DNA from 3 places in the Streptomyces sp. WI03-4A genome. Region 3 is predicted to be linked to each of the others. Evidence: riboswitches for the same ligand, from Rfam matches in the RefSeq annotation. Region 3 holds a riboswitch; each other region holds the start of a gene.
What was found. Region 3 has a riboswitch for cyclic di-AMP ahead of PV343_RS23280 (transglycosylase family protein). Riboswitches for the same ligand answer to the same signal wherever they lie in the genome.
Positions count from the first base shown of each region.

Region 1: another riboswitch for cyclic di-AMP. It lies ahead of PV343_RS02205 (C40 family peptidase); the one in region 3 lies ahead of PV343_RS23280 (transglycosylase family protein).
Region 2: another riboswitch for cyclic di-AMP. It lies ahead of PV343_RS32405 (C40 family peptidase); the one in region 3 lies ahead of PV343_RS23280 (transglycosylase family protein).

Region 1 covers NZ_JARAUO010000001.1:469,383-478,662, reverse strand. Annotated here, with positions in the region: gene bioD (dethiobiotin synthase) at 427-1,143, opposite strand; gene PV343_RS02235 (adenosylmethionine--8-amino-7-oxononanoate transaminase) at 1,145-2,434, opposite strand; gene bioB (biotin synthase BioB) at 2,427-3,662, opposite strand; gene PV343_RS02225 (8-amino-7-oxononanoate synthase) at 3,809-4,936, shown strand; gene PV343_RS02220 (DUF397 domain-containing protein) at 5,057-5,281, opposite strand; gene PV343_RS02215 (helix-turn-helix domain-containing protein) at 5,291-6,151, opposite strand; gene PV343_RS02210 (ATP-binding protein) at 6,364-6,822, shown strand; gene PV343_RS02205 (C40 family peptidase) at 6,980-7,453, opposite strand; cyclic di-AMP (ydaO/yuaA leader) riboswitch at 7,456-7,586, opposite strand; gene PV343_RS02200 (hypothetical protein) at 8,020-8,328, opposite strand; gene PV343_RS02195 (ATP-dependent Clp protease proteolytic subunit) at 8,336-8,971, opposite strand; gene PV343_RS02190 (GNAT family N-acetyltransferase) at 9,112-9,280, shown strand, end outside.
Region 2 covers NZ_JARAUO010000043.1:3,043-14,050, reverse strand. Annotated here, with positions in the region: gene PV343_RS32430 (PspC domain-containing protein) at 1-893, opposite strand, end outside; gene PV343_RS32425 (PspC domain-containing protein) at 1,113-2,405, shown strand; gene PV343_RS32420 (response regulator transcription factor) at 2,402-3,130, shown strand; gene PV343_RS32415 (C40 family peptidase) at 3,149-4,216, opposite strand; gene PV343_RS32410 (hypothetical protein) at 4,633-4,986, shown strand; gene PV343_RS32405 (C40 family peptidase) at 5,173-6,255, opposite strand; cyclic di-AMP (ydaO/yuaA leader) riboswitch at 6,263-6,432, opposite strand; gene pcrA (DNA helicase PcrA) at 6,717-9,197, shown strand; gene PV343_RS32395 (M23 family metallopeptidase) at 9,264-10,802, opposite strand.
Region 3 covers NZ_JARAUO010000024.1:25,065-36,072, forward strand. Annotated here, with positions in the region: gene PV343_RS23270 (cytochrome P450 family protein) at 1-385, shown strand, start outside; gene PV343_RS23275 (transglycosylase family protein) at 554-1,600, shown strand; cyclic di-AMP (ydaO/yuaA leader) riboswitch at 1,787-1,955, shown strand; gene PV343_RS23280 (transglycosylase family protein) at 1,960-2,643, shown strand; gene eno (phosphopyruvate hydratase) at 2,979-4,286, shown strand; gene PV343_RS23290 (FtsB family cell division protein) at 4,391-4,867, shown strand; gene PV343_RS23295 (DUF501 domain-containing protein) at 4,915-5,463, shown strand; gene PV343_RS23300 (Ppx/GppA phosphatase family protein) at 5,460-6,401, shown strand; gene PV343_RS23305 (NAD(P)/FAD-dependent oxidoreductase) at 6,847-8,229, shown strand; gene PV343_RS23310 (cyclopropane-fatty-acyl-phospholipid synthase family protein) at 8,471-9,760, shown strand; gene PV343_RS23315 (ABC transporter permease) at 9,829-11,008, opposite strand, start outside.

The DNA of each region.
Region 1 (9,280 bases), on a different contig from region 3:
GCCTGTCGGGGGCGCCGGGGGGCGGGTCGGACCCGTCCGCCGCGGTCAGGCTCGGTCCGCTCGGACCCGTCCGGCTTGGTCCGGCGCAGCCGGGCCCGGCCCGGTCCGGCTCAGCCGTTCCAGTGTGGCTCGGCTCAGCCTGTCCGAGCCCGGCCCAGGCCAAGCCCTGGCCCAGCCAGGCGCAGGCTGGCCCGGGGTAGACCGGGCTAGGGTCGGCCCGGTCGGCCCGGTCGGTCCGGTCGGGTCCGGTCGGGTCCGGCGCACCACTGCCAGGCTCGGCCGAGGAGGGCCGTCCAGCCCGGCTCGGTTCACCCAAGCCCAGCTCACCCCAGGCCCGCTCACCCCAGGCCGGTCCGACCTGAGCCCGCTCGGACCAGGCCGGCCCACCCACCGAGCCCCGGCCCACCACCCCTGCCCCGAAACCCCTCAGCGCGCCTCGCGGATGCGGAACGCCTCCGCGTCCCAGGTGCCTTCGAGGCGGGGGGCCAGCCATTCCGGGGCCCTCGTGCGGAACTCGGTGGGAGGGAGGGCGCCCGCGCCGGCGGGGAGTGCGCCGAGCAGGGGCACTCCGGCGACCTCCGGCAGGTCGGCGACGTTGCAGCGGCAGGCGAGGTCGGGCTCGTCCGGCCAGCTGCCGATCACCACACCGGCCGGTTCGATCTCACGCGCCCGCAGTTCACGGGCCGTCAGCTCCGTGGTGTTCAGCGTGCCGAGACCGGCGGAGGCGACCACCAGCACCGGCGCGTCCAGCAGCCGGGCCGCGTCCGCCAGTGTCCCGCCGGCCGCGTCGAACCGTACGAGCAGCCCGCCCGCGCCCTCGACCAGCACCAGGTCGTGCTCGGTCGCCAGCTTGGCCGCGGCCTCGGCCACCTCCCGCGGATGCACCGGGGCCATCCCGGCCCGCCGGGCCGCCGTACCCGGTGCCAGCGGCTCCGGGAAGCGGGCCAGCTCGGTGGCCGTCACCGGCCCCGCGAGCCGCGCGACCTCGTCGGCGTCCCCGCGCTCGTCCGGCCGTACCCCGGTCTGCGCGGCCTTCAGCACGGCCACCGACCGCCCGGCCGCGAGCGCCGCGGCGGCGACGGCCGCGGTCGTGACGGTCTTGCCGACCTCCGTGCCCGTCCCCGTGATCACCAGTACCGGCATCTCAACCCTCCCGCGCCGCGGCGCACACCGCGCGCGCGATCCGTGCCACGTCCGCGTCACCGGTGACGTACGGCGGCATCGTGTAGACCAGATCGCGGAACGGGCGCAGCCACACGCCCTCCCGCACGGCGGCTCGGGTGGCCGCGGCCATGTCCACCTCGTGGTCGAGCTGGACCACCCCGATGGCGCCCAGCACCCGGACGTCCTTCACACCCGGCAGGTCCGCGGCCGGGGCGAGCCCCTCGCGCAGACCCGTCTCGATCCGCGCGACCTCCGCGCGCCAGTCCTGGCCGAGCAGCAGCCCGATCGAGGCGCAGGCCACGGCGGCCGCCAGCGGATTGCCCATGAACGTCGGCCCGTGGGCCAGCACGGGCACCTCGCCGCGCGAGATGCCGTCCGCGACCCGCGCGGTGCACAGCGTGGCCGCCATCGTCAGATAACCGCCGGTCAGCGCCTTGCCCACGCACATCACGTCCGGCGTGACGGCGGCGTGCTCCGCGGCGAAGAGCTGACCCGTGCGACCGAATCCGGTGGCGATCTCGTCGAAGACCAGCAGCACGTCGTGCGCGTCGCACGCCTCGCGCAGCACCCGCAGGTACGCGGGGGAGTGGAACCGCATCCCGCCCGCGCCCTGCACCACCGGCTCCACGACCACCGCGGCCAGCTCGTCCGCGTGCCGCTCGATCGCCGAGCGCAGCAGCTCGGCGTACGACTCCTCGTACTCGGCCGGGGGCGCGCCCACGAACACCTGGCGCGGCAGCACACCGGTCCACAGCTCGTGCATCCCGCCGTCGGGATCGCACACCGACATCGGCTGCCAGGTGTCGCCGTGGTAGCCGCCCCGCCAGGTCAGCAGCCGCTGCTTGCCGGGCCGGCCGAGCGAACGCCAGTACTGCAGGCACATCTTCACGGCGACCTCGACCGACACCGATCCGGAGTCGGCCAGGAACACATGCTCGAGACCGTCGGGCGACATGTCGACAAGGAGCTTCGCCAGGCGTACGGCGGGCTCGTGCGTGAGCCCGCCGAACATGACGTGGCTCATCCGCCCGAGCTGCTCGTGCGCGGCCTCGTTGAGCACGGGGTGGTTGTAGCCGTGGATCGCCGACCACCACGAGGACATGCCGTCGACCAGCTCGCCCGCACCGTCGGCGAGCCGCAGCCGGACCCCGCTCGCCGACTCCACGACGAGCGGTTCGGCACGCCCGGGCATCGGACCGTACGGATGCCACACGTGCCGCCGGTCCAGCTCCAGCAGCTCGGACACGTCCGGGCCGGACAGCTCAGGCATTGGGCGCGAGGTCCGTTCCGGCACCGCGGCGGCGCACGGCGACGAGGTCGGTGCGCGGCTCGGCGGCCGCGGCGGGCACCACGGCCGTACCGGGGGCGTCCGCAGCCTCGTGCGAGCCGCAGACGGACCCGCAGCCGGCGCTCTCGTGCGATCCGCAGCCCGCCCCCTCGGGCGATCCGCACCCGGCGCTCTCGTGCGACCCGCAACCGCCCTGTGCGGCCGCCGCGCGGTGCTCCGGCAGGGTGACCTCGCCGGCGCCCTCCACCTCGAACCCGGCGTCCGCGATCATCTCCAGGTCGGCCTTGCCCGCCTGGCCCTCGCTGGTCAGGTAGTCGCCGAGGAAGATGGAGTTGGCCAGGTGCAGCGCGAGCGGCTGCATCGTGCGCAGATGGACCTCGCGGCCGCCCGCGATGCGCACCTCCACGTCCGGGCAGACGAAGCGGACCATCGCGAGGATGCGCAGGCAGCGCTGCGGGGTGAGGTTCCACTCCTTGGCGAGCGGGGTCCCCTCGAACGGGATCAGGAAGTTCACCGGCACCGAGTCCGGGTCGAGTTCGCGCAGCGAGAAGACGACGTCGACCAGGTCCTCGTCGGTCTCGCCCATGCCGGCGATCAGACCCGAGCAGGCGGACAGACCGGCGGCGTGCGCCTTCTGCACCGTGTCCACCCGGTCGGCGTACGTGTGGGTGGTGGTGATCTCCTCGTAGGTGGCCTCGGAGGTGTTCAGGTTGTGGTTGTAGGCGTCCGCGCCGGCCTCGCGCAGCCGCTCGGCCTGGCCGTCGGAGAGCAGTCCGAGGCACGCGCACACCTCGACGCCCTCGTTCTGGTCCTTGATGGTCTTGATGGTCTCGGAGACCCGGTCCACGTCACGGTCCGTCGGGCCCCGCCCGCTGGCCACCAGGCAGACCCGCTTGGCCCCGCCGGCCAGGCCCGCGGCCGCCGCCTGCGAGGCCTCGTCGGGCTTGAGCCAGGTGTACTTGAGGATGCCGGCGGTGGAGCCGAGCCGCTGCGAGCAGTAGGAGCAGTCCTCCGGACACAGGCCGGACTTCAGGTTGACCAGGTAGTTGAGTTTCACCCGTCGGCCGAACCACTGCCGGCGTACCTTGCCGGCCGCGGCCACCACGTCGAGCAGGTCGTCGTCGGAGGTGGCCAGTACGGCCAGAGCTTCCTCGCGGGTCGGCAGTTCGCGCCGAAGCCCCTTGTCCACCAGCGTGTTCAGCAGGTCCATGAGAGCCGATCCTGTCCTACGGGGCCGCTCCGGGCCAAGGAGAGTTTGCACAACAGTGGCACTTCGACGTGTGGGTATTGCCACACCGTGGGCGGCCGGGCGTGCCGCTAGTGTCTGTCCGCTACCTACAAAAGCCCGGAGGACCCATGGCGTTCGGCTGGATCGACGAGCAGGCCGAGGCGCGGCGCCGCGCGGGACTCGTACGGACCCTGCGCCCGCGCCCCGCCGACTCGCCGCTGCTGGACCTGGCGAGCAACGACTACCTGGGCCTGGCGCACCACCCCGAGGTCACCGAGGGCGCGGCCGCCGCCGCCCGGACCTGGGGCGGCGGTTCCACCGGTTCCCGGCTGGTCACCGGCACCACCGAGCTGCACACGGAGCTGGAGCGCGAGCTGGCGGACTTCTGCGGCTTCGAGGCGGCCCTGGTCTTCTCCTCCGGCTACGCCGCCAACCTGGCCGCCGTCACCGCGCTGGGCCCGCACGGATCGCTCGTGGTGTCCGACGCCGGCAACCACGCCTCCCTCATCGACGGCTGCCGGCTGGCCCGGGGCGCCACCCAGGTGGTCGGGCACGCCGACCCGCGGGCCGTGGCCAAGGCGCTCGGCACGCACGAGGGCGAGGCGATCGTCGTCTCCGACACCGTCTTCTCCGTCGACGGGGACGCGGCTCCGCTGGCCGCGCTGGCCGAGGTGTGCCGGGAGCACGGCGCCGGTCTCGTGGTGGACGACGCCCACGGCCTGGGTGTGCTGGGAGACGGCGGCCAGGGCGCCCCGTACGCGGCCGGCCTGGCGGGCGCGCCGGACGTGGTGGTCACGGTCACGCTGTCGAAATCGCTGGGCAGCCAGGGCGGTGCGGTGCTCGGTCCGGCCCGGGTGATCGATCATCTGGTCAACGCGGCCCGGACGTTCATCTTCGACACGGGCCTCGCCCCGGCCGCCGCGGGGGCGGCGCTGGCGGCGCTCCGGCTGCTGCGGCGCGAACCGGCGCGGGCCGCGCGGGCCCGCGCGGTCGCCGCGGAACTGCACGCACGGCTGACCGCCGCGGGACACGAGGCGGTACGTCCGGACGCCGCGGTGGTCTCCGTGCGGGCTCCGTCCCCGGAGCAGGCGGTGCGCTGGGCGGCCGACTGCCGCACTGCGGGCCTGGCCGTGGGCTGCTTCCGTCCTCCTTCCGTGCCCGACGGCATCTCACGGCTGAGGCTGACCGCCCGCGCGGACCTGTCCGGGGCCGAGATCGAACGCGCTGTACGTGTGATCGGCGAAACACGACCATGAGTCGGCGTGACACGGCCGGGCATCGCGCGAGTGTGATCGGAATTGACCGATAGGTATCGGTCAGGACCGGTCACGATCGGCGGAGATCGGTAAGGGTCAGTCGGCTGACAGTGGGCGGGCTCAGTGGAGCGTGGCCGTGAAGCCGACCCAGCTCCCCGCTGAGAAGAGCAGCGCGGGCCCGGACGGGTTCTTGGAGTCGCGCACGGCGAGCAGTCCGGCCCAGGGACCGGAGCGCGGCCGGGCCGTCTCCACGCAGTTGTTCGCTCCCGTGCTGTAGCTGCTGCGCAGCCAGCGCACGTCGTGCAGGTCGGTACTGGCAGGGACGTTCCGAGGCAGTGCAGTCATGGTGCCTCCTTACGCGCCGTCACCTATCCCGGCGATGTAATCCAACGAGTCCTGGGGGGAAAGGGCGTGGATCCGAAGGGTGTCGAAGGCCTCCGCGTAGGCCTTGAGGTCTTCTTTCCGTTCCAGGTAGAGGCTACTCGTCAACTGGTCGAGAACAACCACATCCAGATCAGAAGTGCTCGGAAATGAGAAGATAACGAAAGGCCCGGTGAGACCGACATGCGCCCCCGCGCCGAACGGCAGCACCTGGAGCCGTACTTGGGGCAGCCGAGCGGCCTCGAGCAGCCGTTCCAGCTGCCGCGCCATCACCTCGGGCCCGCCGATCTCACGTCTGAGCACCGCCTCGTCCAGTACGGCGCTCAGCTCCAGCGGCGGATCGGCCCGCAGCACGTCCTGCCTGGCCAGCCGCACCTCGACCAGTGCGTCGAGCCGCTCGTCGTCCACGCCGCCGACGGCCGCGCGGGTCACGGCACGCGCGTATTCGGGCGTCTGCAGCAGGCCGGGAACCACCGTCGTCTCCAGGGTGCGCATCCCGCTCGCCTGTGACTCCAGACTGATGAAATCGCGGTAGGTGGGCGGCAGGATCCCCCGGTAGGCGTGCCACCACCGGCTGCGGCCACCGGCCTCCTCGGCCCCCGCCAGCATCAGCAGCAGCTCACGCCGCTGTCCTTCCCGCACCCCGTACGCGTCGAGCAGTAACCGCACATCGGCCGGTTTCACCCCGCTGGCGCCGGTCTCGATACGGCTCACCTTCGACTGGTGCCAGCCCACGAGACGGGCCGCCTCGCCACTGGTGAGCCCCGCCCCGGTGCGCAGCGTGCGCAGTTCGGCGCCCAGTTTGCGGCGCCGCACCGCGGGACCGTTCTGCATGGGCAACTCCTTACTCCTTCCGGGCCGCCCATATACGGTCTCGCGTCGCAGAGTTCACCGCTTTGAGCGACAGATATATGCATATCTTGGTGGATCGCTCCCCCGACCGGCCCGGTGATGGCAGTCTGGCGAAACAGCACCAGTCCGGGACCGTACTCGAACCATCCGCTCCTCGTCGGACTGCGGTCCCGTGGGAAAGGGACGACCTCGCCATGGCAGACCATCTGGAAGCATCCGTCACTCTGCCGAGCGATCCCGCCTCGGTCTCCGCGGCGCGTTCCTACGTGGTGGAAACGCTTGCGGAGTGGGGCCTGCCGTCGGACACCGACGTGGCCGACACCGTGCGGCTCATCGTCTCCGAACTCGCCACCAACGCCGTACAGCACACCTTCGGCCAGTCACCCACCTTCACGGTCGACATCGCGCTGGACCGTGACGAACACCTGCGCATCGGAGTCACGGACAGCCATCCACGCTTCCCGAAGAGACTGCCCGCGGCCGTCCAGCAGGACAACGGGCGCGGCATGGTCATCATCCGCTGGCTCACCGCGGAGTGCGGCGGCAAACTGCGCATCCGCCCCACGCGCGAGGGCGGCAAGACGGTGTCCATCGAACTGCCCTGGAGCATCCCGGCCGAACCGGTCACCACGGCGGGCCAGCAGGAGCCGTAGCCCTGGGAGCCCGCCGAGAGGCCGTCCAGGGACCTCCGTGACGCCTGAACGTCCGAGCGCCGCCCTGGGCCGCCCGCAGGCCGCGGGAGGCGCCGGGACGGCGCTGACGGTGCTCGGAGCGGCCCCGTCGCGGAGCCGCTCCTGCCCTGAGCCAGGGTCAGCTGACCCGGCCGTACCAGACGCTCCTGGTCCAGATCTTCTCCAGCCGTACCACCGACCCGGTCCTCGGCGCGTGCCAGATCTTGTTCTTACCGGCGTAGATGCCCACGTGGTAGACGCTGGACCCCGAGTGGAAGAACACCAGGTCGCCGGCCTTGCGGCTCCTGGCCGAGATGTGGTGCGTCTTGTTGTACTGCTGGGCGGCCGTACGGGGCAGCTTCTTGCCGGCCTTCTTGAACGAGTAGAGCGTCAGCCCCGAGCAGTCGAACCGCCGCGGTCCGGTGGCACCCCAGGCGTACGGGGCGCCCTTCTTGGACGCGGCGATCTGCAGCGCCTTCGTCGCCAGCGTCGCGGCGGAGGCGTCGGTGGCGAGGCCCGGCACCGCGATCGAGCCGCCCACGGCGGCAAGCGTGAGGGCCGAGGCCGTACCGGCCCGGGCCATGAGCGACGGGACACGATTGAGCGCAGTCATGCGCAACCCTTCGTCAGCCGCCTGTGAAGGATGACCTGTCGGATTCGGGCTGGCGAAGTTGCCCGGCCGCGTTGTCGCGGCTTCACCCCAAGGGTTGCTCGGCACGACCGTCCGTCTGCGACGAACGTCCGTCCCGGCGACCCGTCTTGCTCGGGTCCTCCACTCCTGCCGATCCACTCCTGTCGACCGGTCATCCGGGCGGCGGCAGGACTCGGCGTCCGCCCGGACCGCCCCGCCGCGGTGGCGGGGGCTTGTCGTCAGACACGGATCTTCACTCACAGGAGTCGGAAAATCCCAACGCAAACGGCAATTTGTGGCGTTACTCACCACTCACCCGTTCGGGTGGACAGGGCTGTGTTCGAACGACCGTCAGAACCCGCACGTAGCCTCGGACCTGGGGCGGAGCACCCGAGAGGGGGTCCGGAACCCCCCTGTCGCGCAAGTCGGAAGGCCCGAAAAAAGCTCCGGAGATACGCCGGCCGGGGGTACGTCGTTCGGGCCGTTTCAAGCCGCGCACGCGCGGCCCGTCGACAACGGGGCCCGTACGGGCCGGAGATGCGTCCGGATCAGCCGACGCAGTCGGGCGGGAGCGTGACGCGCGCAGTGCGGCGCTCGCCGTCGAGCACCCGCAAAGCGCGTGCCAGCGTGTCCCCGTGCAGCTCCGTCTCGCCCCGTTGGTGCATCAGGGTCAGCGCGTCGCGCAGTTCGACCGCCTTGCGCACCAGGGCCTGTGCCGCGCGCAGCCCGCGGTAGGTGTCCCCGTCCTGGGCCGGGTTGATCCGGCCCAGCAGGTCCACGGCCTCGAGGTAACAGTCGATCAGCTCGCCCTCGGCCCTGGTCAGCGCGGGCAGCGGCGGAAGTTCCGGTGGCAGCATCGGCGGCTCACCCCGCGTGCCCGGTGCCGGGCGTGTCCCTGCGTCCCGGGACCACACCGTCCACCAGGCCGTACGCCCGTGCGCCCGGCGCGTCGAGCACCAGGACCCGCTCCAGGTCCTGGTGCACCCGCCCGGCGGTGCGACCGGTGTGCCGGACCAGCATCTCCTCCATCAGTTCGCGTGCCCGGACCAGTTCCCGGGCCTGGATCAGCAGGTCGCCGGTCTGCCCCTCGACCGGTTCGCGCAGTGCGGGCTGCTCCAGGACGACCCGTGCGCCGGGCAGGGCGAACCGCTTGCCGGGTGTCCCGGCCGCGAGCAGCACGGCGGCGACCGACGCGGCCTGGCCCAGGCAGTAGGTCCGCACGTCGCAGGTGACGTACCGCAGCGTGTCGTAGACCGCCGTCATCGCGCCGAACGAGCCGCCCGGGCAGTTGAGGTAGAGCGTGATGTCCTGTTCCGGGGCCGCGTGTTCGAGCTGCATGAACTGGGCGATGACGTCGCTCGCCGCCGTGTCGTCGAGCGGCGTCCCCAGGAAGACGACCCTGCTCTCGAACAGCTTGCCGTAGGGGTCCAGCGTGCGCGGGCCCGTGCTCGTGCGCTCGGTGAACTCCGGCAGCACATGGCGGGCGGACGGTCGGGTCATGGACATACCCCTCCTCGTGACGGGGCCTCGGACGGCCTCGCATCTGTAAAAAATGTACAGGACGTACGTCATCCTGTGGCCCGGCGCCGCTCGAATTGCCGTCAGGGCATGCTGGTTTGACCACCTGTTAGCGTGCGCGGATGGAAGATCTGGGAAGCGTGGCCTGGCCGCCGGAGCCGATCAGGACCGAGAGGCTCGTACTCCGTGGCCCCGAGGCCCGGGACCGCGCGGCGTTCGTCGAGCTGCTCGCCTCGCCCGAGGTGCACACCTACCTCGGCGGCCCCCGACCGCGTGACGAACTCGAGCGCG
Region 2 (11,008 bases), on a different contig from region 3:
AGCCCCCCGGCCAGCAGGGCGAGCAGGAAGACCCAGCCGCCGATCCAGCGCGGTTCGCGCGGTGCCACGGGCGCGGTGCGCGGTGGCTGCACGGAGCCGTGGTGGGTCCAGGGCGTGGCGACGCCGACGTCGACCGCCGAGGCGGGGTCGTGGGCACGGGCCTCGGGCGGGCCCCACAGATAGCCGGTGCCGCCGATGTGCGTGCCGTCCTTGACGATCGGGTCCCGCCACCAGGACGGGTAGGCGGTGGCGACCGGCGGTGCCTGGGCCTCCGGCGGGGCGTCGGCGGCGGCCTGGGCGGCGAGCGGGTCGGGGTCGGCCGCGTCCCGCCGCCGGGACCAGTAGCCGGCGCCGGCCAGCAGCAGGGAGAGCACCACAGCGAAGGTCAGCACCCCGCCGTTCTTCAGCATGGTCAGGAAGATCCCGCAGCCGACCAGGGCGAACAGCACGGCGGCCAGCGCCTGGCCGTCGACCCGCCCGGTCAGCAGCTTGCGTACCTCGTTCTCCTCCTCGTCGAACGGCACGAGGAGCCAGGCGAAGCCGTAGAAGATCAGGCCGATGCCGCCGGTCGCGGCCAGCACGGCCAGGGTGATGCGGAAGATCACCGGGTCCATGTCGGTCCGGCGCCCGAGTCCGGCGCACACGCCCGCGATCGTCTTGTGCGCACGGTCGCGCCGGAAGCGGTGGAGCGGTCCGTCGGCGCCCTGCGCCGGCGTGGGCCCCGTGCCCCCGGTCCCCTCGGTCGTCTCGGTCCTTTCCCTGCTTTCGGTCCCCTCCGTCCGTCGCCCGCGTCCCGTCGCGGCGGGCTCGGCATCCGTCGCCCCGGTGCCCGGGGCCGGGCGCGGGCCGGTGCCGGGTCCCGGACCCGTCGCGGCGTGCTCGTGATCCGTCATGCGTCCATGGTGACGGGCCGTCCGCCGCGGCGGGAGCCGGGATGACCCTGGGCGAACCCTGAGATCCGCCCCGAGGCGGCCCGGGGAGGTGTTCGGGGCACGGCTCCGGGCGTTCCGGTGACGCTCCCGGGCCGGTTGCGGTGCCTCGCCCGAAGATCAGGGGCGTCTAGGGGGCCGACCCTGATGCTCCGTACACCTGCCCGTGTGACCATCGTTGGCATGCCGGAAGCCGCAAGCCTGCCACTCGACGACCCGCGGCCCCCGCGCAAGCTCTACCGCAGCAGCGACGGCCGCTGGCTCGGCGGAGTGGCACGGGGACTCGCGGGCCATCTCGGGCTGCCCGTGATCTGGGTCCGGCTCGCCTTCGTCGGCCTGTTCATGGCCGACGGGCTCGGAGCGCTGCTGTACGCCGCGTTCTGGTTCTTCGTGCCGCTCGGCGTCGGCGGCGTCGGCGACCAGCGGCCGCAGTCCCTGGTCGGCACCGAGACCTCGCCGGACGGCCGCCGAAGACTGGTCGCCCGCAAGCCCGACAAGGGCCAGATCGTCGCGCTGCTCCTCATGGTCATCGTGTCCATGGTCTTCGTGGGCAGCGTCAACCTGACCGGCGGCGCCAAGGCGTACCTGCTGCCCGCCGTCCTGGTCGCGGCCGGTGTCGCCCTCGTCTGGCGCCAGGCGGACAACGCCCGCCGGGCCCGCTGGGTCGAGGTGGGCAGCCGGCGGCGCACCCTCACCCTGCTGCGCGCGGGCGTCGGCGTCCTGCTGGTCACCGCCGGTGTCTCGGCCATCTTCGTCATGCAGGGTTCGGCCGCCCACCTCGGCGCGGTCCTCCAGGCCGCGCTCGCCGTCCTGGTCGGCATCACACTGCTCGCCGGCCCCTATCTCGTCCGCATGACCCAGGACCTGTCCGAGGAACGCCTGATGCGCATCCGCGCCCAGGAGCGCGCCGAGGTCGCCGCCCACGTCCACGACTCCGTGCTGCACACCCTCACCCTGATCCAGCGCAACGCCGACAACGCGGGCGAGGTGCGCCGCCTGGCCCGTGCCCAGGAGCGGGACCTGCGCACCTGGCTGTACAAGCCGGAGGGCACCGGCAAGGACGAGGCCGACGAGCCGGACACGGTCGCCGAGGCGGTGCGGCGCAACGCGGCCGAGGTCGAGGACAAGCACGGCGTGCCCATCGAGGTGGTCGTGGTCGGCGACTGCCCGCTCGACGAGAGGACCGCCGCGCAGATGCAGGCCGCGCGCGAGGCGATGGTGAACGCCGCCAAGTACGGTGGCGAGGGCGGCGCCGTGCAGGTCTACGCCGAGGTCGAGGGGAAGACGGTCTTCGTGTCCGTCCGCGACCGCGGCCCGGGCTTCGATCTCGACTCGATACCCGCCGACCGCATGGGCGTCAGAGAATCGATCATCGGCCGTATGGAACGCAACGGCGGCACGGCCCGGCTGCGGGCGGTGCCGGGCGGCGGCACGGAGGTCGAGCTGGAGATGGAGAGGGCGGAGAGGACGTCATGAGCGACGCGACCGAGGCGAACGGTACGGCGGGGGCGGCGGAGCGGCCCGGGACCGGCCCGGGGGAGCGGCACGTGCGCGTGGTGCTCGTGGACGACCACCGGATGTTCCGCACCGGCGTCCAGGCCGAGATCGGCCAGACCGCCCAGACCGGTGTGGAGGTGGTCGGCGAGGCCGCGGACGTCGACCAGGCGGTCACCGTCATCACGGCGACCCGGCCCGAGGTGGTCCTCCTCGACGTCCACCTCCCGGGCGGCGGCGGGGTCGAAGTGCTGCGCCGGTGCGCGGCGTTGATGTCGGCCGCCGAGGCGCCCGTCCGCTTCCTCGCGCTGTCCGTGTCGGACGCCGCCGAGGACGTGATCGGGGTGATCCGCGGCGGCGCCCGCGGCTACGTCACCAAGACCATCACGGGCACCGACCTGATCGACTCGATCTTCCGGGTGCAGGAGGGCGACGCCGTCTTCTCGCCGCGCCTGGCCGGGTTCGTCCTGGACGCCTTCGCCTCCACCGACGCCCCGCCGGTCGACGAGGACCTGGACCGCCTCACCCAGCGCGAACGGGAGGTGCTGCGCCTGATCGCCCGCGGTTACGCGTACAAGGAGATCGCCAAGCAGCTGTTCATCTCGGTGAAGACGGTCGAGTCCCACGTCTCGGCGGTCCTGCGCAAGCTCCAGCTGTCCAACCGGCACGAGCTGACCCGCTGGGCCACCGCCCGCCGCCTGGTCTGACCCCCGGCCCGGCCGGCCTCAGGCCACCCGGGCCGCCCCGGCGAACGGCATCTGGTCGATGGGGGCCAGGCGGACCGGCGCCGAGGGGTTGGGCGCGTGGATCATCTGCCCGTTGCCGACGTAGATGCCGACGTGGCTGATGCCGGAGTAGAAGAACACCAGGTCGCCCGGCCGCAGTTCGGACCGGGAGACGCGTCGGCCGGCGTTGATCTGCGCGTAGGTGGTGCGGGGGAGCGAGACCCCGGCCGAACGGTAGGCGGCCAGGGCCAGGCCCGAGCAGTCGAAGGCGTCCGGGCCGGTCGCGCCCCACACGTACGGGCTGCCGAGCTTCTGGTAGGCGTAGGCGACGGCCGCCGCGGCGCGGGAGTCCGGGGCGGAGGAGGGCGGTCCCGGCTCGTCCAGCGGCTGCCGGGCGTCCGGGGCGGACCGGGTGGCGTGCCCCGGCGCGCCGCTGTCCCCGGTGACCTGCGCCCGCTCCCGCGGAGTGAGCCGCGCCAGCAGCCGGCGCGCCTGCGCCAGCTTCCCGGTGATGGTCTGCTTCTGCCGCCGCAGCTCCGCCTGCCGCGACCGCAGCGCGGTCAGCTCGGCGCGGGCGGCTCCGTGCAGCTGCTCGATCTCCCGCAGCTGCTCGCGCACCCGGGCCACCGCACCGGCCCGCCGCTCGCCGGCCCGCTCGGCGAACGCGGCGCCGTCCAGGTACCGGTCGGGGTCGCTGGAGAGGGCGAGCTGCCAGGAGGGGTCGATGCCGCCCTCGCGGTACTGCGCCGCGGCGAAGGTTCCCAGCGCGTCACGGGCCGAGTTGAGCTTCTGCTGCCTGCGCGCGGTCTGGTCCCGCAGCGAGTTCAGCCGCCGCTGGGCCGCACCGGCCTTCTCCCTGGCCCCGTCGTAGGTCTCGGTGGCGGCCTCCGCCTGCTGGTACAGCTTGTCCACCTTGGCCTTCACCTGCGCCACGGTCGGCTCCGGGGCGGCGCTGCCGGTGCCGTCGAACACCGTGGCGGTGGCCGCGCCCGCGAGGGCGAGGGTGACGGCCGTACGGGCGGTGCTGCCGCCGAGCGAGCGCTGTCGGGGCTTGCGGTGCGCTGCCACCTGGACCGTCACGACCTTTCGTGGGACTGCTGCGTCTGGGCGATCGAGGCGACCGGCGATGGCCCGCACAGGGGGAGCGGGCCACCGCCGGGCCTTTCTCGGCGCGGCGACCGGCGGCCGCCCCTGGCCCGGGCGGCGGTGGGGTGCCGGTCACCTGGGGGAGGACGCTAGGCCCGCCTGTGACAGCTTGGTAACGCGGAGTGCGGAACTGGCGTCGGTGGATCGAAACGTGACCGTAAGTGACCGTGTTGCCGTGCCGGAGTCGACACCTTCACGCAGCGTGGTGATCGATGCGCGGAATGCGGGACACCAGGAAGCGCTGTGGTGCTATGGGGCGCATATATGCAAGATCCGTCCGATGTCACGCCCGGGCCCGGTGACGGCGGGTCCGAGGCCCCTCATTAGGCTCCGGGCTCATGGACGTACTCATCCATCTCCTCGTCGGCCTGCACATCATCGGCATCGCCGCGCTGCTCGGCGGTTTCCTCACCCAGATGAAGGCGATGGGCCGGGGCACGGCCCGCTTCGTCCCCGGGATGCTGCACGGGGCCTTCACCATGCTGGTCACCGGTGTGGCCCTGGTCGGGCTCAACGAGGCCGACGGCCACCACGTCGACACCATCAAGATCGGCGTGAAGCTGGCCCTGCTGATCGTCATCCTCGGGCTGGTCTACGTGCAGCGCGACGAGGAGAAGGTGGACAAGCGCGTCTTCGGCCTGGTCGGCCTGCTGACCACGGCGAACATCTTCATCGCCGTGCTGTGGACGTGAGGGACCTTCCCCACCGCGCCGCGGACGTGACGCTCAGCGCCGGGCCCTGATCCGCAGACCTGAGATGCCCGGCGTGATCCCGATGCCGGGGAGCCGCGCCGGCCGGACGAGGAGGCCACGCGCGCGTGGGGGGCTGGAAAGGAGGACGACCGCGCGTCCGGGACGTCCCGGACGCGCGGTGGTGCGTCAGGCGGGCCGGACCACGCTGTGGACGACCGAGTCGCCGTCGTGGCGGAGGGACTCCTCGCGGACGTACGCGCCGGGCCCCGGCGCGTGGATCATCGTCCCGTCCCCCGTGCACAGACCCACATGGCTCAGGTCATCGTGGAAGAAGACCAGGTCACCGGGGCGCGCGTCGGCGAGCGGGACCGTCGTGCCCACGGCGGCCTGGGCGCGGGCGGTGCGCGGCAGGGTGACACCGGCGGCCTTCCAGGCGGCCCGGGTGAGACCGGCGCAGTCGTAGGAGCCGGGCCCGCTGGCCCCGTTCACGTACGGCTTGCCGATCTGGCCGCGGGCGAAGGCGATCGCCAGGTCGGCCCTGGTCGCCCGCACGCCCGGCGACGCCTGGTACGACGGCGCCGCGGCCTCCCGCCGCCCGTGCCGCCCGTGCCGCCCGGCCGCGGACGGGACCGGAGACGGGGGCGGGGGCGGACTCAGGGCCGGACTCGGGGCCGGAGCCGAGGCCGGGTCCTCCGGGGCGGTCAGCAGGGACATCAGCTTCCGGGCGGCGGCGAGCTTGCGCTGGACGGCGGCCTTGGCGGTCTTCGGGTCGTACGCCGACACGGCCGCCGTGGCGGTCTCCCGCGGCTGGACGGCGGCTCGGGCGCGCGCGGGGGCGTGCGCCGAGGCGTCCGGAACCTCGGCGCCCGCGTCGGTGCTCCTGGCGGTCTCCTGCCGCTTCTTCACCGTCGACGCCAGCCGGTCCATCAGCCGGGTCTGGTCGAAGTAGTCCGGCGGACGCCGGTCGTGCTCCGGCTCCTGCGGGCCGTCGCCGAACGCCACCTTCCCGCGCAGGGAGTCCAGCCGGCCCCGCTGCCGTACGGTCCGTTCCGGGGTGTCCACGGACGGCTCGGCCGGCGACTCGGCCCGCCGGTAGAACTCGTCGATCTTCTTCTCGATCTCCTCCACGCTCGGCCCGCCGTCGTCGGCGGGGGCCGCCTCGGCCGTCTGGGACAGGACGGCCACGGAGGTGAGCGCGGCGGTGGCGAGAGCGGGGGTGCGCAGACCCGGTCCACTTCCGCCGGGTCGCGGCTTGCGGTGCGACGCCAAGGGTGGCGACTCCTTCCAACGTGCCGCCTACCGGGTTAGCTGTCGGGTTCGGGCGGGTGGTTCGGAAGGGTTGCCCTACGGCGTCGTCCCGGGCGGGAGTCGGCCGATTCACCCCGGGATCGGTGGGTCCCCGGCTCCGGCCGCGCGAAGGCGCACCGGACTCGGCGGAGGCCGCGACGCCCGGCGACGTTCGCCGGAAGGGGTGCGTGCGGCCTGACGGCAACCTAGCCAACTCGTGTGACTCCTGTGAAGGTTGGTGTGGCTTATGTCCGATACATTTCCGTGACCTGGCGCCTGTTTCACACCGGTGTGACAAGGCGCTCTCGCAGCGTGAGGGCCATGTCGGCGTCCGTGGCGCGGCGGCCGGCCGCGGTGCGCCGTGTCCGGTTGCGGCCCCCGCGCGGACCGGGTTTCCGGGGCGGGGACCGGTTGTCGGTGCGGCGCCCTAGACTCGTAGAGCGATGAGCAGCCTCTTTGACGACAGCTTCCTGGCGGACCTCCAGGCCCCTCGTGGGCACGAGGAGGAGCACCCGCCGCCGCCCGAGGACGATCACGCGCCGGAGCCCGTTCCGGACGATCTGTTCGGCGGGAAGTTCGACGTGCCGCCGGACCGTGACGCCCACTACCGCGACGGCGCCCCCCGCCCCGCGCTCGACGCGGCCGCGCTCCTCGACGGGCTGAACGAGAACCAGCGCGCGGCCGTCGTCCACGCCGGCTCACCGCTGCTCATCGTCGCCGGCGCGGGCTCGGGCAAGACCCGGGTGCTCACCCACCGCATCGCCCACCTGCTCGCCGAGCGGCACGTGCACCCCGGCCAGATCCTCGCGATCACCTTCACCAACAAGGCCGCGGGCGAGATGAAGGAGCGCGTGGAGCAGCTCGTCGGCCCGCGCGCGAACGCGATGTGGGTCATGACCTTCCACAGCGCGTGCGTGCGGATCCTGCGGCGCGAGTCGAAGAGGCTCGGCTTCACCTCGTCCTTCTCGATCTACGACGCCGCCGACAGCAAGCGCCTGATGGCCCTGGTCTGCCGGGACCTCGACCTCGACCCCAAGCGGTTCCCGCCCAAGTCCTTCAGCGCCAAGGTCAGCAACCTCAAGAACGAGCTGATCGACGAGGAGGACTTCGCCGCCCAGGCCACCGACGGCTTCGAGAAGACCCTCGCGCAGGCCTATGCGCTCTACCAGTCGCGGCTGCGCGAGGCCAACGCGCTCGACTTCGACGACCTGATCATGACGACGGTCAACCTGCTGCGCGCCTTCCCGGACGTCGCCGAGCACTACCGCCGCCGCTTCCGGCACGTCCTGGTCGACGAGTACCAGGACACCAACCACGCCCAGTACGCCCTGGTGCGCGAACTCGTCGGCACCGCCGAGCACCCGGTGGACGTGCCGCCGAGCGAGGCCGACCTGCCGCCCGCCGAGCTCTGCGTGGTCGGTGACGCGGACCAGTCGATCTACGCCTTCCGCGGCGCGACCATCCGCAACATCCTCCAGTTCGAAGAGGACTACCCGGACGCCACGACGATCCTGCTGGAGCAGAACTACCGCTCCACCCAGACGATCCTCTCGGCGGCCAACGCGGTCATCGAGCGCAACGAGTCCCGCCGTCCGAAGAACCTGTGGACCAACGCCGGCCAGGGCGCGCGGATCACCGGCTACGTGGCGGACACCGAGCACGACGAGGCCCAGTTCGTCGCCGACGAGATAGACCGCCTCACCGACGCGGGCGAGGCGAAGGCCGGGGACGTCGCCGTCTTCTACCGCACCAACGCCCAGTCCCGTGTCTTCGAAGAGGTCTTCATTCGCGTCGGCCTGCCCTACAAGGTCGTCGGCGGCGTGCGCTTCTACGAGCGCAAGGAGGTCCGGGACGTCCTGGCCTACCTGCGCGTCCTCGCCAACCCCGAGGACTCGGTGCCGCTGCGCCGCATCCTCAACGTCCCCAAGCGGGGCATCGGCGAGCGCGCGGAGGCGATGGTCGACGCCCTCGCCCAGCGCGAGAAGATCAGCTTCCCGCAGGCGCTGAAGCGGGTGGACGAGGCGTACGGCATGGCCGCGCGGTCGACGAACGCCGTCAAGCGGTTCAACGTGCTGATGGAAGACCTCCGGACGATCGTGGAGTCCGGCGCCGGACCGGCCACGGTCCTGGAGGCGATACTGGAACGCACCGGCTACCTGGCCGAGTTGCAGGCATCCACCGACCCGCAGGACGAGACCCGCATCGAGAACCTCCAGGAACTCGCCGCCGTGGCCCTGGAGTTCGAGCAGGAGCGCGGGGAGGGCGAGACCGGCACGCTCGCCGACTTCCTGGAGCAGGTCGCCCTGGTCGCCGACTCCGACCAGATCCCGGACGAGGAGGACGGCGCCGGCGTCATCACCCTGATGACCCTCCACACCGCCAAGGGGCTCGAGTTCCCGGTCGTCTTCCTGACCGGCATGGAGGACGGCGTCTTCCCGCACATGCGCGCCCTCGGCCAGACCAAGGAGCTGGAGGAGGAGCGGCGCCTGGCCTACGTCGGCATCACGCGCGCCCGTGAGCGGCTCTACCTCACGCGCTCGGCGATGCGCAGCGCCTGGGGACAGCCCTCGTACAACCCGCCCTCCCGCTTCCTGGAGGAGATCCCGACCACCCACCTGGAGTGGAAGCGGACGGGCGCTCCCGCGCCGCGGGCCGCCGCGCCGGTCTCCGGGATCGCGGCCTCGCTGTCCTCGTCCCGCTCCCGCTCCTCGGCGGCGGGCGCGTCCGGGTTCGCCACCCGGCGGGCCTCCGAGAAGCCGGCCGTGGCCCTCGCCGTCGGCGACCGGGTCACCCACGACCAGTTCGGGCTCGGCACGGTCGTCGCGGTCTCGGGCGTGGAGGACAAGGCCCAGGCGACGATCGACTTCGGGGACGGCAAGCCGAAGCGGCTGCTGCTGCGGTACGCGCCGGTGGAGAAGCTGTAGACACCTGAGCCCCGCCGGTCCGGCGGGGCTCGAAGGTCAGGTCGTCTCAGGTCGGATCGGGCCGGGTCAGGTCGGGTCGAGACCGTGGCTGCGCAGCCACGGCAGGGGGTCTATGGCCGCCCCGCCCGCGGGCCGGACCTCGAAGTGCAGGTGCGGGCCGGTGGAGTTGCCCGAGTTGCCCGAGAAGGCGATCGGCTCCCCGGCCTTGACGCTCGTACCGGAGGCGACGCGGTAGCTGGACAGGTGGCAGTACCAGGTCTCCGTGCCGTCCTTCGCCGTCACGATCATCATGTTGCCGTAGGCGCTGTTCCACTTCGTGGAGACGACGCCGTCGACGGCGGACATGACGGTGGTGCCGTACGAGACCGGGAAGTCGATGCCCGTGTGCACGGACATCCAGTTCACACCGGCCTGGCCGAAGTAGGCGCTGAGCCCGCGCTGCGCGACGGGCAGCGCGAACTTGGGGCGCAGCCGCTCCTTGAGCGCGGCCTCGGCGGCCGCCTTCTTCTGCTGGAGTTCCTGCTGCGCCTTGAGGTCGATCCGGTCCTGCGTACGGCTGGCCCGGTCGGCGAAGTCGTCGGCCCCGGCGGAGAGTGTGCGGAGCTGGGCGTCCAGCTTGCTGTTGGCGACGGACGGCTTCACCGCGTGCGCGTCCGGCGCGGAGGCGGTGGTGTCCTTGCCGCCGTCGTCCGTCAGACCGCCGACGGAGGCGGCCGCGATCCCGGCCACCCCCATCACACAGGCCGAGGGCACGGCGATGGTCAGCAGCGCGGAGCGCTTGGGGGGCGTACGGCGCCGGGAGCGTGCGGCACTGCGCGAGCCCGCGCGGGACGCCGGGGCCGGAGTCGTGTCCTCCTGGTCGTCGAGCAGGTCCCGCACGACGGGCAGTTCGCCCGTGGAGCCCGGCTCGTCGCCCTCGAGGGCCGTGTCGCGGGCTTCGCCGAGGTGGCCGGCCTCGCCGTAGGCGGCGTCCTCGTAGGACACATGGTCGAAGGCGGCGGTCGCCTGGGCGTCGCCGACCTGCTCGAACGTGGCCGTGGCCTGCTGGTCGAACGGTTCGGCAAGCTGCTCGTGCGCCACGGCCGTGCCGTCGGAGTTCCACTGCGTGGCGTCGTAGGCGCCCGTGTCGAACGCCTGGGCGTTCCAGTCCCACTGCTGGGTGGGGTCGGCGACTGCGGACAGGCCGTCGTGGCCCGGCTGTTCGGCCTGCGTCCAGGCGCTCGCGTCCCACTGGCCGCTGACGTCGTGCCCGGTGGCCTGGGCGGGAACCGTCCAGGCGGTGCTGTCGTACGTGCCCGAGTCGTAGGCCGTGTGGTGCTGGGCCGCGTACGGGTCGTACCCCGGGGTGTGGCCGGTGCCGGTGCCCCACTGGGTGGCGGCGTAGGTGTGCTGCTCACCGCCCGGGAGGCTGCCGAAGAGCGGGTCGCCTGCGACGGTTCCGGTGCCGGTGGAACCGGCCGTGAAACCGGTGGCGTCGTAGCCGGCGTACGTGGTGAAGTCGTCGTAGCGGGCTTCCTGGGTCCCGTACGGCGCGTAGTGCGTGGCGGAGGCGTCGGAAGCCGGGGCCGGGGTGGTCGTACTCCCCGACGGGTGACGGTCGTTCACCAACTTCTCTTTCGCCTCGACAACAGGGGCTGCCAGAGCAGTGCGGCGACTGTACCCGTCGGTATGCGGGCGCGACAATCTTCGGCTGGTTTCGCGTTGGCCGGAAACGGGCAATCGCCCGTGTTTCGGGGGACGGCGGACGCGAGTTTGGCTTTGTGTTCGAAATACGTTCGATGGCGAGTGGCGGTGGGTCACCCGTGCGTCGG
Region 3 (11,008 bases):
ACTGCTGCGCTACGACGGCCCGGTGGAGCTGGCGACCTGGCGCTTCGCCACCCGTCCGCTCACCGTCGGCGGGCAGGACATCGCCGCCGGGGACCCGGTGCTCGTCGTGCTCGCCGCCGCCGACCGGGACCCGGAGCGGTTCGCCGATCCGGACGTGCTCGACCTGTCGCGGCGGGACAACCAGCACCTCGGGTACGGGCACGGCATCCACTACTGCCTCGGCGCCCCGCTCGCCCGGCTGGAGGGCCAGACAGCGCTCGGCACGCTGCTGACCCGCCTGCCCGACCTGAGGCTCGCGGTGGATCCGGCGGAGCTGCGCTGGCGCGGCGGACTCATCATGCGCGGTCTGCGCACCCTGCCCGTGGAGTTCACGCCCGCCCCCTGACGCAGTGGTACGGGCCGACATACATGCGGTGTTCAACTCTGTGATCTTCACGTGATCTACGCGGCATTAACTTGTGACAAGTGATCGTCTGCCTATACGTTCACCCATCAGCGTGGCGCGGAGTTCCTTGCGCCGCGCCGGTCCTGCTGTCGCACGAAAGGTCTCCGCATGCTCTCCGGGAACGGCCGCCATCGTCGCCCCCGTCAGGCCCCGGCTCTGCTCGTAGCGGCGGGGGTGACCGGGTCCGCCATCGCGATCCCGCTCCTCGGCGCCGCGAGCGCCAACGCGGCCGACGGCACCACTTGGGACAAGGTGGCCGAGTGCGAGAGCGGCGGCTCCTGGAGCGCCGACACGGGCAACGGTTACTACGGCGGTCTCCAGATATCCCAGGACGACTGGGACAAGTACGGCGGCGGTCAGTACGCCTCCAGCGCCGACCAGGCCAGCCGTTCGCAGCAGATCGCCGTCGCCGAGAAGATCCTCGCCGACCGGGGCACCACCCCCTGGGCGACCTGCGCCCTGCTGTCGGGCCTGACCTCCAACTCCGGTTCGGTGAACGTCGACACGGGCGTCGGCGGCTCCGGCGAGGGCTCGTCGGGTCAGGGTGACTCCGGATCCACGGACGACTCGCAGGGTGATTCCGGCGCGGATTCCGACTCGTCCGGCCTGCCGGATTCGCCCACCTCGTCCGGCCCCTCCTCGTCCCCCGACTCCTCGCCTTCCGTCGACGCCAAGCCGTCGTCGGGCAAGAGCAAGGGCAAGGACAAGGCCGGTGACGCCCACGGTTCCGACAAGGGGGCCGACACTCCCAAGTCGGACAAATCCTCCTCCCCGGACTCCGGTGGCACGCAGGAGACCGGGTCCTCCCCTGTGGAACCCGCCACGGACGACTCGGACAATTCGTGGCAGGCCGGGAGTTCTTGGAGCCTGGTCGACACCGGTGCGGTGAGCAGCGGCGGGCGTCACCGCGGCACCAGTGCGGACGAAAGCGTGACAAACGGTCAGAGTGACTCCTCTTCCGGCCGTCACGCCTCCCGCGCCGCCGACACCTACACGGTCCACGAGGGGGACAGCCTCGCCTCCATCGCCGACTCCCTTGACGTCGACGGCGGGTGGCACGCGCTCTACGACCAGAACAAGAAGGCGATCGGTGCCGATCCCGACGACATCAGTGCCGGTCAGACCCTGCGAGTAGGTGCCGAAACGGGCGAATAGTGGCGGGAGTTGACGCCCCACTTCACTCACTAATGTCCGGTTTGGTGAAAGTGTGGGATGAGTCTCAGAAGCCCTGATCGTCTTTGAAATTCCGTCGATCGCCTGTCTACGGTCAAGGCCGCTCGTCACCACGAGCCCCGGCAGTCGCAACGCCGAATCCTGCCAGCGGTTGCCCGGGAACAGTCGTCGCGTCACGCGCCGCAGGCAGGAGCGGGGGACCCAAGGTAAGTGCCGGGCCCAGCAGTCGAGCTGGAACCGGCTAGGGGTGGAGCCGTGCCTCCCAGGGAGGCACGGCCGGGCAACTCAACCGGCCCGAACCCGACAGCTCACCTCGCAGGCGTCGGTGAGGGGATCGATCCATGCTGTTTTCCGGCAAGGGCAAGCACCGTCGTCCGTCCAAGGCCGTCCGCGCCATCACGTTCGCCGGTGTCACCGGCGCCGTCGTCGCCGCTCCGCTGATGGCGGCCGGCAACGCCTCCGCCGCCACCGCCTCCGAGTGGGACAAGGTCGCCCAGTGCGAGTCCGGCGGCAACTGGTCCATCAACACCGGCAACGGCTACTACGGCGGTCTGCAGTTCTCCGCCTCCACCTGGGCGGCGTACGGCGGCACCGCCTACGCCGCGCAGGCCAACCAGGCCAGCAAGGCGCAGCAGATAGCCGTCGCCGAGAAGGTGCTGGCCGCGCAGGGCAAGGGAGCCTGGCCGGTCTGTGGCACGGGCCTGTCCGGCACCCCGTACTCCGGTGCCGCCGCCTCGGCCGGTACGAGCAAGAGCACCACCACCACCCGCTCCACCGACCAGCAGGCCGCCAACCGCTCGGCCACCCGCACCGCCCCGTCGGCGAGCAAGACCGTCACCACCCCGACCGGCAAGAAGGTCAAGAAGGGTGACGGCGAGTACAAGGTCGTCAAGGGCGACACCCTCAGCCTCATCGCCGGCAAGCACCACGTCCAGGGCGGCTGGAAGAAGCTCTTCGAGCTGAACAAGGACATCGTCCAGGACGCCAACCTCATCTACCCGGGTCAGCAGCTCCACCTGAAGTGACCCCCGGCTCCCTCAGGGAGCACCGCGCTCTCACCCCCGGGTTCCGGCCCTGAGGCCCCGTGAGAGTCGTCCCCCGTCCCCACGGGCTCCCCGCCCCGGCGCGTCGTCCCCCGTACGCGCCGGGGCGGGGTTCTGCTGTTTCCCGGGTGTTCGGCCGGGCCTCACGCGCAAGCCCCTTTGTTCCGGACGGAAACAATGGGTACGGTTCCCCCTGTCCCTCCCAGTCCTCGCCTGTCCACGGGACGGTCGGTCGGTGGCCGACGCCCCTTGGACGGTTAGGCTCTAGGCGCGCGGCACACCAGCCCCGCACAACCAGCGTCACATCCATGAAGGAGATGCTCGTGCCGTCCATCGACGTCGTCGTAGCCCGGGAAATCCTGGACTCCCGAGGCAACCCCACGGTCGAGGTCGAGGTCGGCCTCGACGACGGCAGCACGGGTCGTGCCGCCGTTCCGTCCGGCGCCTCCACCGGCGCCTTCGAGGCCATCGAGCTGCGCGACGGTGACCCGAACCGCTACCAGGGCAAGGGTGTCGAGAAGGCCGTCCTCGCCGTCATCGAGCAGATCGGCCCCGAGCTGGTCGGCTACGACGCCACCGAGCAGCGCCTGATCGACCAGGCCATGTTCGACCTGGACGCCACCGACAACAAGGGCTCGCTCGGCGCCAACGCCATCCTCGGCGTCTCCCTCGCCGTCGCCCATGCCGCCTCCGAGGCCAGCGACCTGCCGCTGTTCCGCTACCTGGGCGGCCCCAACGCGCACCTGCTCCCGGTGCCGATGATGAACATCCTGAACGGCGGCTCGCACGCCGACTCCAACGTGGACATCCAGGAGTTCATGATCGCCCCGATCGGCGCGGAGTCCTTCTCCGAGGCCCTGCGCTGGGGCACCGAGGTCTACCACACGCTGAAGAAGGTCCTGAAGAGCAAGGGTCTGGCCACCGGCCTCGGCGACGAGGGCGGCTTCGCCCCGAACCTCGGCTCCAACCGCGAGGCCCTCGACCTCATCCTCGAGGCCGTCAAGGAAGCCGGCTACACGCCCGGCGAGCAGATCGCCCTCGCCCTCGACGTCGCCGCCTCCGAGTTCTACAAGGACGGCAAGTACCTCTTCGAGGGCAAGGAGCGCTCCGCCGCCGAGATGACGGAGTACTACGAGGAGCTCGTCGCGGCCTACCCGCTCGTCTCCATCGAGGACCCGCTGTTCGAGGACGACTGGGCCGGCTGGAAGGTCATCACCGACAAGCTCGGCGACAAGGTCCAGCTCGTCGGCGACGACCTGTTCGTCACCAACCCCGAGCGCCTCGCCCGCGGCATCGAGGAGGGCACCGCCAACGCCCTGCTGGTGAAGGTGAACCAGATCGGCTCGCTCACCGAGACCCTGGACGCCGTCGAGCTGGCCCAGCGCAACGGCTTCAAGTGCATGATGTCGCACCGCTCCGGCGAGACCGAGGACGTCACCATCGCCGACCTGGCCGTCGCCACCAACTGCGGCCAGATCAAGACCGGTGCCCCGGCCCGCTCCGAGCGTGTCGCCAAGTACAACCAGCTGCTGCGCATCGAGGAGATCCTCGACGACGCCGCCGTCTACGCCGGTCGCAGCGCGTTCCCGCGCTTCCGCGGCCACGTCGAGGTCTCCAAGGGCTGACCTCCCACCGGGCTAAGTCTTAGCCAGTCGTACGTACGTCCCCGTACCCGGTCCCGTACCGTGTCCGGGGACGTACGCACGTGGAAGGGGAGGCGGCAAGCCACATGGCCGTGAAGGACCGGGACCGTTTCTCCACCGCGACCAGGCTGCGGCTGCTCGGCGAGCAGACGGCGGCCCGGGTCTACCGCTCCCAGACCAAGCGGCAGGCGCGCCGCTCCCGGCTCACGGGCCGCGCGGCCCTGCTCGCGCTGGTCCTGTGCTCGATGATCGTCGCGCTCGCCTACCCGATGCGGCAGTACGTCTCGCAGCGCGCCGAGATCGCCGACCAGCAGCGGCAGCAGGAACAGGCCCGCAGACGCGTCGAGCAGCTCCGCGACCTGAAGGCGCGCTGGCAGGACGACGCCTACGCCGAACAGCAGATCCGGCGCCGGTTGCACTACGTGATGCCCGGGGAGACCGGGTACGTCGTGATCGACCCGGGCGCGGCCAAGCAGTCCCGCGCCGACCTCGGGGCCGCCCGCCGGCCCTGGTACGCGAACGTCTGGGACGGGGTCGACAAGTCCGACGCCTCCGACCAGTGAGCCGGCCCCCGGCCGGTGACCGACAGAAAGCCACCCTGAAAGCAGTCATGGAAACGCCTCCGCCGCCCACTCCGCACACCGAGCCCACCGACGCGGACGTCGAGGCCTTCGAGCAGCAGCTCGGCCGCCCGCCGCGGGGCCTTCGGGCCATCGCGCACCGCTGCCCCTGCGGCCAGCCGGACGTCGTGGAGACGGCACCCCGCCTGCCCGACGGCACGCCCTTCCCGACGACGTACTACCTGACGTGCCCGCGCGCCGCCTCGGCGATCGGCACGCTGGAGGCGAACGGCGTCATGAAGGAGATGACCGAGCGGCTGGCCACCGACCCGGAACTGGCCGCCGCCTACCGCGCCGCGCACGAGGACTACATCCGGCGCCGCGACGAGATCGAGGTCCTGGAGGGCTTCCCGAGCGCCGGCGGAATGCCGGACCGGGTGAAGTGCCTGCACGTGCTCGTCGCCCACTCGCTGGCCGCGGGGCCGGGCGTGAACCCGCTGGGCGACGAGGCCATCGCGATGCTGCCCGAGTGGTGGGCCAAGGGGCCGTGCGTGACGCCGGCCGAGGCCGCCGAGCCCGCCGAGGGGGATGCCAAGTGACCCGCGTCGCCGCCATCGACTGCGGTACGAACTCCATCCGGCTCCTGGTCGCCGACGCCGACCCCGCGACGGGTGAACTCGTCGACCTGGACCGGCGCATGACGATCGTGCGGCTCGGCCAGGGCGTCGACCGCACCGGCCGGCTCGCCCCCGAGGCGCTGGAACGCACCTTCGCCGCGTGCCGCGCGTACGCGGAGATCATCAAGGAGCACGGCGCCGAGAAGCTCCGCTTCGTCGCCACCTCCGCCTCCCGCGACGCCGAGAACCGGGACGACTTCGTCCGCGGGGTCGTGGACATCCTCGGTGTCGAGCCCGAGGTCATCACCGGCGACCAGGAGGCCGAGTTCTCCTTCACCGGTGCCACCAGGGAGCTGACGGGCCGTGACGACCTCGCCCGGCCCTACCTCGTCGTGGACATCGGCGGCGGCTCCACCGAGTTCGTGGTCGGCGACGACCACGTGCGGGCCGCCCGCTCCGTGGACGTGGGCTGCGTGCGGATGACGGAACGGCACCTGGTGCACGACGGCAAGGTGAGCGACCCGCCCACCGAGGCGCAGGTCGCCGCGATAAGGGCCGACATCGAGGCCGCCCTCGACCTCGCCGAGCGGACGGTCCCGCTGCGCGAGGCGCACACCCTGGTGGGCCTCGCGGGCTCGGTCACCACGGTGTCCGCGATCGCCCAGGACCTGCCGGAGTACGACTCCGCGCGCATCCACCACTCCCGGATCTCCCACGACCGCGTCCGCGAGATCACCGAGGGGCTGCTGCGCTCCACGCACGCCGAGCGCGCGGCGATCCCGTCGATGCACCCGGGCCGGGTCGACGTCATCGGGGCGGGCGCCCTCGTGCTGCTGGCGATCATGGAGCGGATCGGCGCCCGGGAGGTCGTCGTCAGCGAGCACGACATCCTCGACGGCATCGCCTGGTCGGTGGCCTAGCTCTCTTTCGTTACTGACTGGTAGCCATCGGCTGAGCAGGTCGGATAACGTCTGAGCGGGTCCGAGGGGCCCTCGCGGGGCCCCTCGGGGACGGTCGCCCGGGAAAGTTCGTGAAGTTCTTCACAAGGAATTCCGCCTCGCGGAACCGAGAAATGGGGCCGACAGGCCCTTCCGGGGGCTCCCGAGCTGTTTGAACATGTTCAGGCAGTGAGCGCGAGGGTCCTGCGGAGGGGGGTGTTCCGGGGGTGTCACGCAAGGCTCACCGCTCCTCCGGGGAGCAAGAGAGGCAGCTCACGCGGCCTTGACAACGGGTCAGACCGCCCGCCGGTTCCCGATCGTGACCATGACCTGCGTCACGCGGGTCGCGGAGTTTAGCACAGGCCCTGTCCAACCTTGTGAAGGGGCGCACGAGCACCCCTGCCGAGGCAGGTGGATACTCGATGGCATGAGCACCACGGAGCGTCCCAGGATCCTCGTAGTAGGCGGTGGGTACGTAGGCCTGTACGCAGCTCGGCGCATTCTCAAGAAGATGCGCTACGGAGAGGCGACCGTCACGGTCGTCGACCCCCGGTCGTACATGACCTACCAGCCCTTCCTCCCCGAAGCCGCCGCCGGCAGCATCTCCCCTCGGCACGTCGTCGTCCCGCTGCGACGCGTGCTGCCGAAGGCGGAGGTCCTCACCGGCCGGGTCACCACCATCGACCAGGACCGCAAGGTCGCCACGATCGCCCCGCTCGTGGGCGAGGCGTACGAGCTGCCGTTCGACTACCTGGTCATCGCGATGGGCGCGGTCTCCCGCACCTTCCCGATCCCCGGCCTCGCCGAGCAGGGCATCGGCATGAAGGGCATCGAGGAGTCCATCGGCCTGCGCAACCACGTCCTCGAGCAGCTCGACAAGGCCGACTCCACGACCGACGAGGAGATCCGCCGCAAGGCGCTCACCTTCGTCTTCATCGGCGGCGGCTTCGCGGGCGCGGAGACCATCGGCGAGGTCGAGGACATGGCCCGGGACGCGGCCAAGTACTACAAGAACGTCTCCCGCGAGGACATGCGGTTCGTCCTCGTCGACGCCGCGGACAAGATCCTCCCCGAGGTCGGCCCCAAGCTCGGCCAGTACGGCAAGGAGCACCTGGAGAGCCGTGGTGTGGAGATCTACCTCTCCACGTCCATGGACTCCTGCGTCGACGGCCACGTGGTGCTGAAGAACGGCCTCGAGGTCGACTCCAACACCATCGTCTGGACCGCCGGCGTCAAGCCGAACCCGGCCCTCGCCCGCTTCGGTCTGCCCCTCGGCCCCCGCGGCCACGTCGACTGCGAGCCCACACTCCAGGTCAAGGGCACGGACTACATCTGGGCCGCCGGCGACAACGCCCAGGTCCCGGACCTCGTCGGCCGCAAGGCCGGCAACGAGAACGCCTGGTGCCCGCCGAACGCCCAGCACGCGCTGCGCCAGGCCCGCGCCCTCGGCGACAACGTGATCTCCGGCATGCGGGGCTTCCCGCAGAAGGAGTACGAGCACGCCAACAAGGGTGCGGTCGCCGGTCTCGGCCTGCACAAGGGCGTGGCGATGATCGTCATGGGCAAGATGAAGATCAAGCTCAAGGGCCGCCTCGCCTGGTACATGCACCGCGGCTACCACGGTCTGGCGATGCCGACCTGGAACCGCAAGATCCGCGTCTTCGCCGACTGGACCCTCGGCATGTTCCTCAAGCGCGAGGTCGTGTCCCTGGGCGCCATGGAGAACCCCCGCGAGGAGTTCTACGAGGCCGCCAAGCCCGCGCCGGTCGCCGCCGCGAGCAAGACCGAGGAGAAGGCCAAGGCCTCCTGACCCCTCCCGGTCGCGCACGAACCGAACGAACCGAAGGGCCTCCCGCCATCCGTGGTGCGGGAGGTCCTTCGGCGTGTCCGGGCCTATTCCGGCCTCTGCCCGGGCCCCGTTCGCGCCCGATTTACATGTGCGGTGCATCCTTTTTGCCCACTTGTAACTCCTTTGCGGGACTGCGCTGAGCGCTCCGCGGTGTTTACGTGGTGAACGGACATCCGGGATCGTCGTCTTGGAGGTGTGCGCCATGGCCGACGCCGCGTCGCGGCTGAGGAGTCTTGCCGAGCGGATGCTGGGAGCACCGCTCCCGTTGCGGATCCGCGCCTGGGACGGTTCGCAGGCCGGCCCGCCGGGGGCCCCGGCCCTCGTCATCCGCAACCGCCGCGCCCTGCGCCGAATGCTGTTCAAACCCGGTGAACTGGGCATGGCCCGCGCCTGGGTCGCCGGGGACCTGGACATCGAGGGGGACCTGTACACGGCCCTGGAGGCCGTGGCCGGGTCCGTCTGGGAGCGCGGCGAGGACGCCCGCACCCTGATCCAGGCGCTGCGCGACCCCGAGGTGCGGGCCGCCGGACGCGAGCTGCTGCGGCTCGTCGGACCGCCGATCCCGCCCGCCCCGCCGCGCGAGGAGGTCCGCAGACGCCGCCATCTGCACACCCGGCGCAGCGACAGCCGGGCCATCAGCCACCACTACGACGTGGGCAACGACTTCTACGAACTCGTCCTCGGACCGTCCATGGTCTACTCGTGCGCCTACTGGGAGGACGGCGGTTCACTGGAGTCCGCCCAGCGCGACAAGCTCGAACTCGTCTCCCGCAAGCTCGGCCTGACGCCGGGACAGCGGCTGCTGGACGTCGGCTGCGGCTGGGGCTCGATGGCCATCCACGCGGCGCGCGAGCACGGCGTGAGCGTCGTCGGGATCACCCTCTCGCAGGAGCAGGCCGCCTACGCCCGCAAGCGGGTCGCCGACGAGGGGCTGACCGACCGGGTGGAGATCCGCGTCCAGGACTACCGGGACGTCGTGGACGGCCCTTACGACGCCATCTCCTCCATCGGTATGGCCGAGCACGTCGGCGCCGAACGCTATCTGGAGTACGCGAGCGACCTGCACGGCCTGCTGAGACCGGGCGGCCGGCTGCTCAACCACCAGATCGCCCGCCGTCCGCAGCGCGACGAGTCGGCGTACGAGGTGGACCGGTTCATCGACGCCTACGTCTTCCCGGACGGTGAGCTCGCGCCGATCGGCACCACCGTCACCCTGCTGGAGCGGGCCGGCTTCGAGGTCCGGGACGTGGAGTCCCTCCGCGAGCACTACGCCCGCACCCTGCGCCGCTGGGTCACCAACCTGGAGGACGACTGGGGCCGCGCGGTCCGCCTCACCAGCCCCGGCCGCGCCCGTGTCTGGCGCCTCTACATGGCCGCCTGCGCGCTCGCCTTCGAACGCAACCGCATCGGCGTCAACCAGGTCCTGGCCATCCGCACCCCGGACCCGGGCGCCTCGGGGCTGCCGCTGCGCACCCGCACCTGGAACACCTGACCTCGTCCCCTGGCACGCCGAGGGCCCCGCTCCGGTCACGGAACGGGGCCCTCGGTGCGGTCGTGCCGCTACTCGGCCTTGATCGCCGTCAGCATGTTCAGCCGGGCCGCGCGCCGGGCCGGCCACAGCGCGGCCAGCACGCCGACCAGCGCCGCCAGCAGCAGGAAGAGCGCCATCCGGGCCCAGGGCAGGACCAGTTCGTACGTCGGCATCTTCGTGCCCAGCAGCTCACCGGCCGCCCAGCCGAAGAACACGCCGAGGCCGATGCCGAGGACACCGCCGAACAGGGAGATCACCAGGGACTCCAGGCGGACCATCCGCTTGACCGCCTTGCGGTCCAGGCCGATGGCGCGGAGCATGCCGATCTCCTGGGAACGCTCGAAGACCGACATCGCCAGGGTGTTGATGACGCCGAGGACCGCGACGATCACCGCCATGCCGAGCAGGCCGTAGAGCATGTTCAGCATCGTCGTGAACATCTTCGCGATGTCGTTGGAGATGTCCTGCTTGTCCTGGATCTTGATCGCCGGGTTCAGGCCGAGGGCCTTGGTCAGCGTGTTCCTGGCCGCCTCCGAGGTGCCGCCCGCCGTCCTGACCATGACCTGCATGTCGGCCGGGTCCTTCAGGTGCGGGGTGAGGACCCTGTTGTCGAGCATGATCCCGTTGATCATCTCGTTGCCCTCGTAGATCCCGGCGACGGTCAGCCGCCGCGCCTTGCCGTCCTCGAAGTGCGCGGTGAAGTGCGAGCCGGTCCTCCAGCCGTAGTCCTTCGCCCGGTCCTTGTCGACGACGACCCGCGAGCCGCCGACCTCGAAGGCGCCGTCGTCCACCTTCAGGTCCGTCAGTTTCCCGATGGACGAACCGTTGACGCCGGTCAGGAACTCGGTTCTGCCGTCGATGCGGGACTCGGCGTTGCGCAGCGGGCTGCTGGCGGTCACGCCGTCGGCGGCGGCGACCTTGTCCGCCACGTCGGGGGAGAGCGGGCCGCGGTTGGCCATCGAGACGACGTAGTCCGCGCGGATCGCGGAGGAGGCCATCTTGTCGATCGCCGTCTGCAGGCTGCCCGCCATCACCGTCATGCCGGTGATCAGGGTCAGGCCGATCATCAGCGCGGAGGCGGTGGCCGCCGTACGGCGCGGGTTGCGCACCGAGTTCTGCCGGGCCAGCTTGCCCGACACCCCGAAGACGCGCAGCACCGGGGCGGCGGCCGCGATCAGCGGCCGGGACAGCAGCGGGGTCAGGATGAAC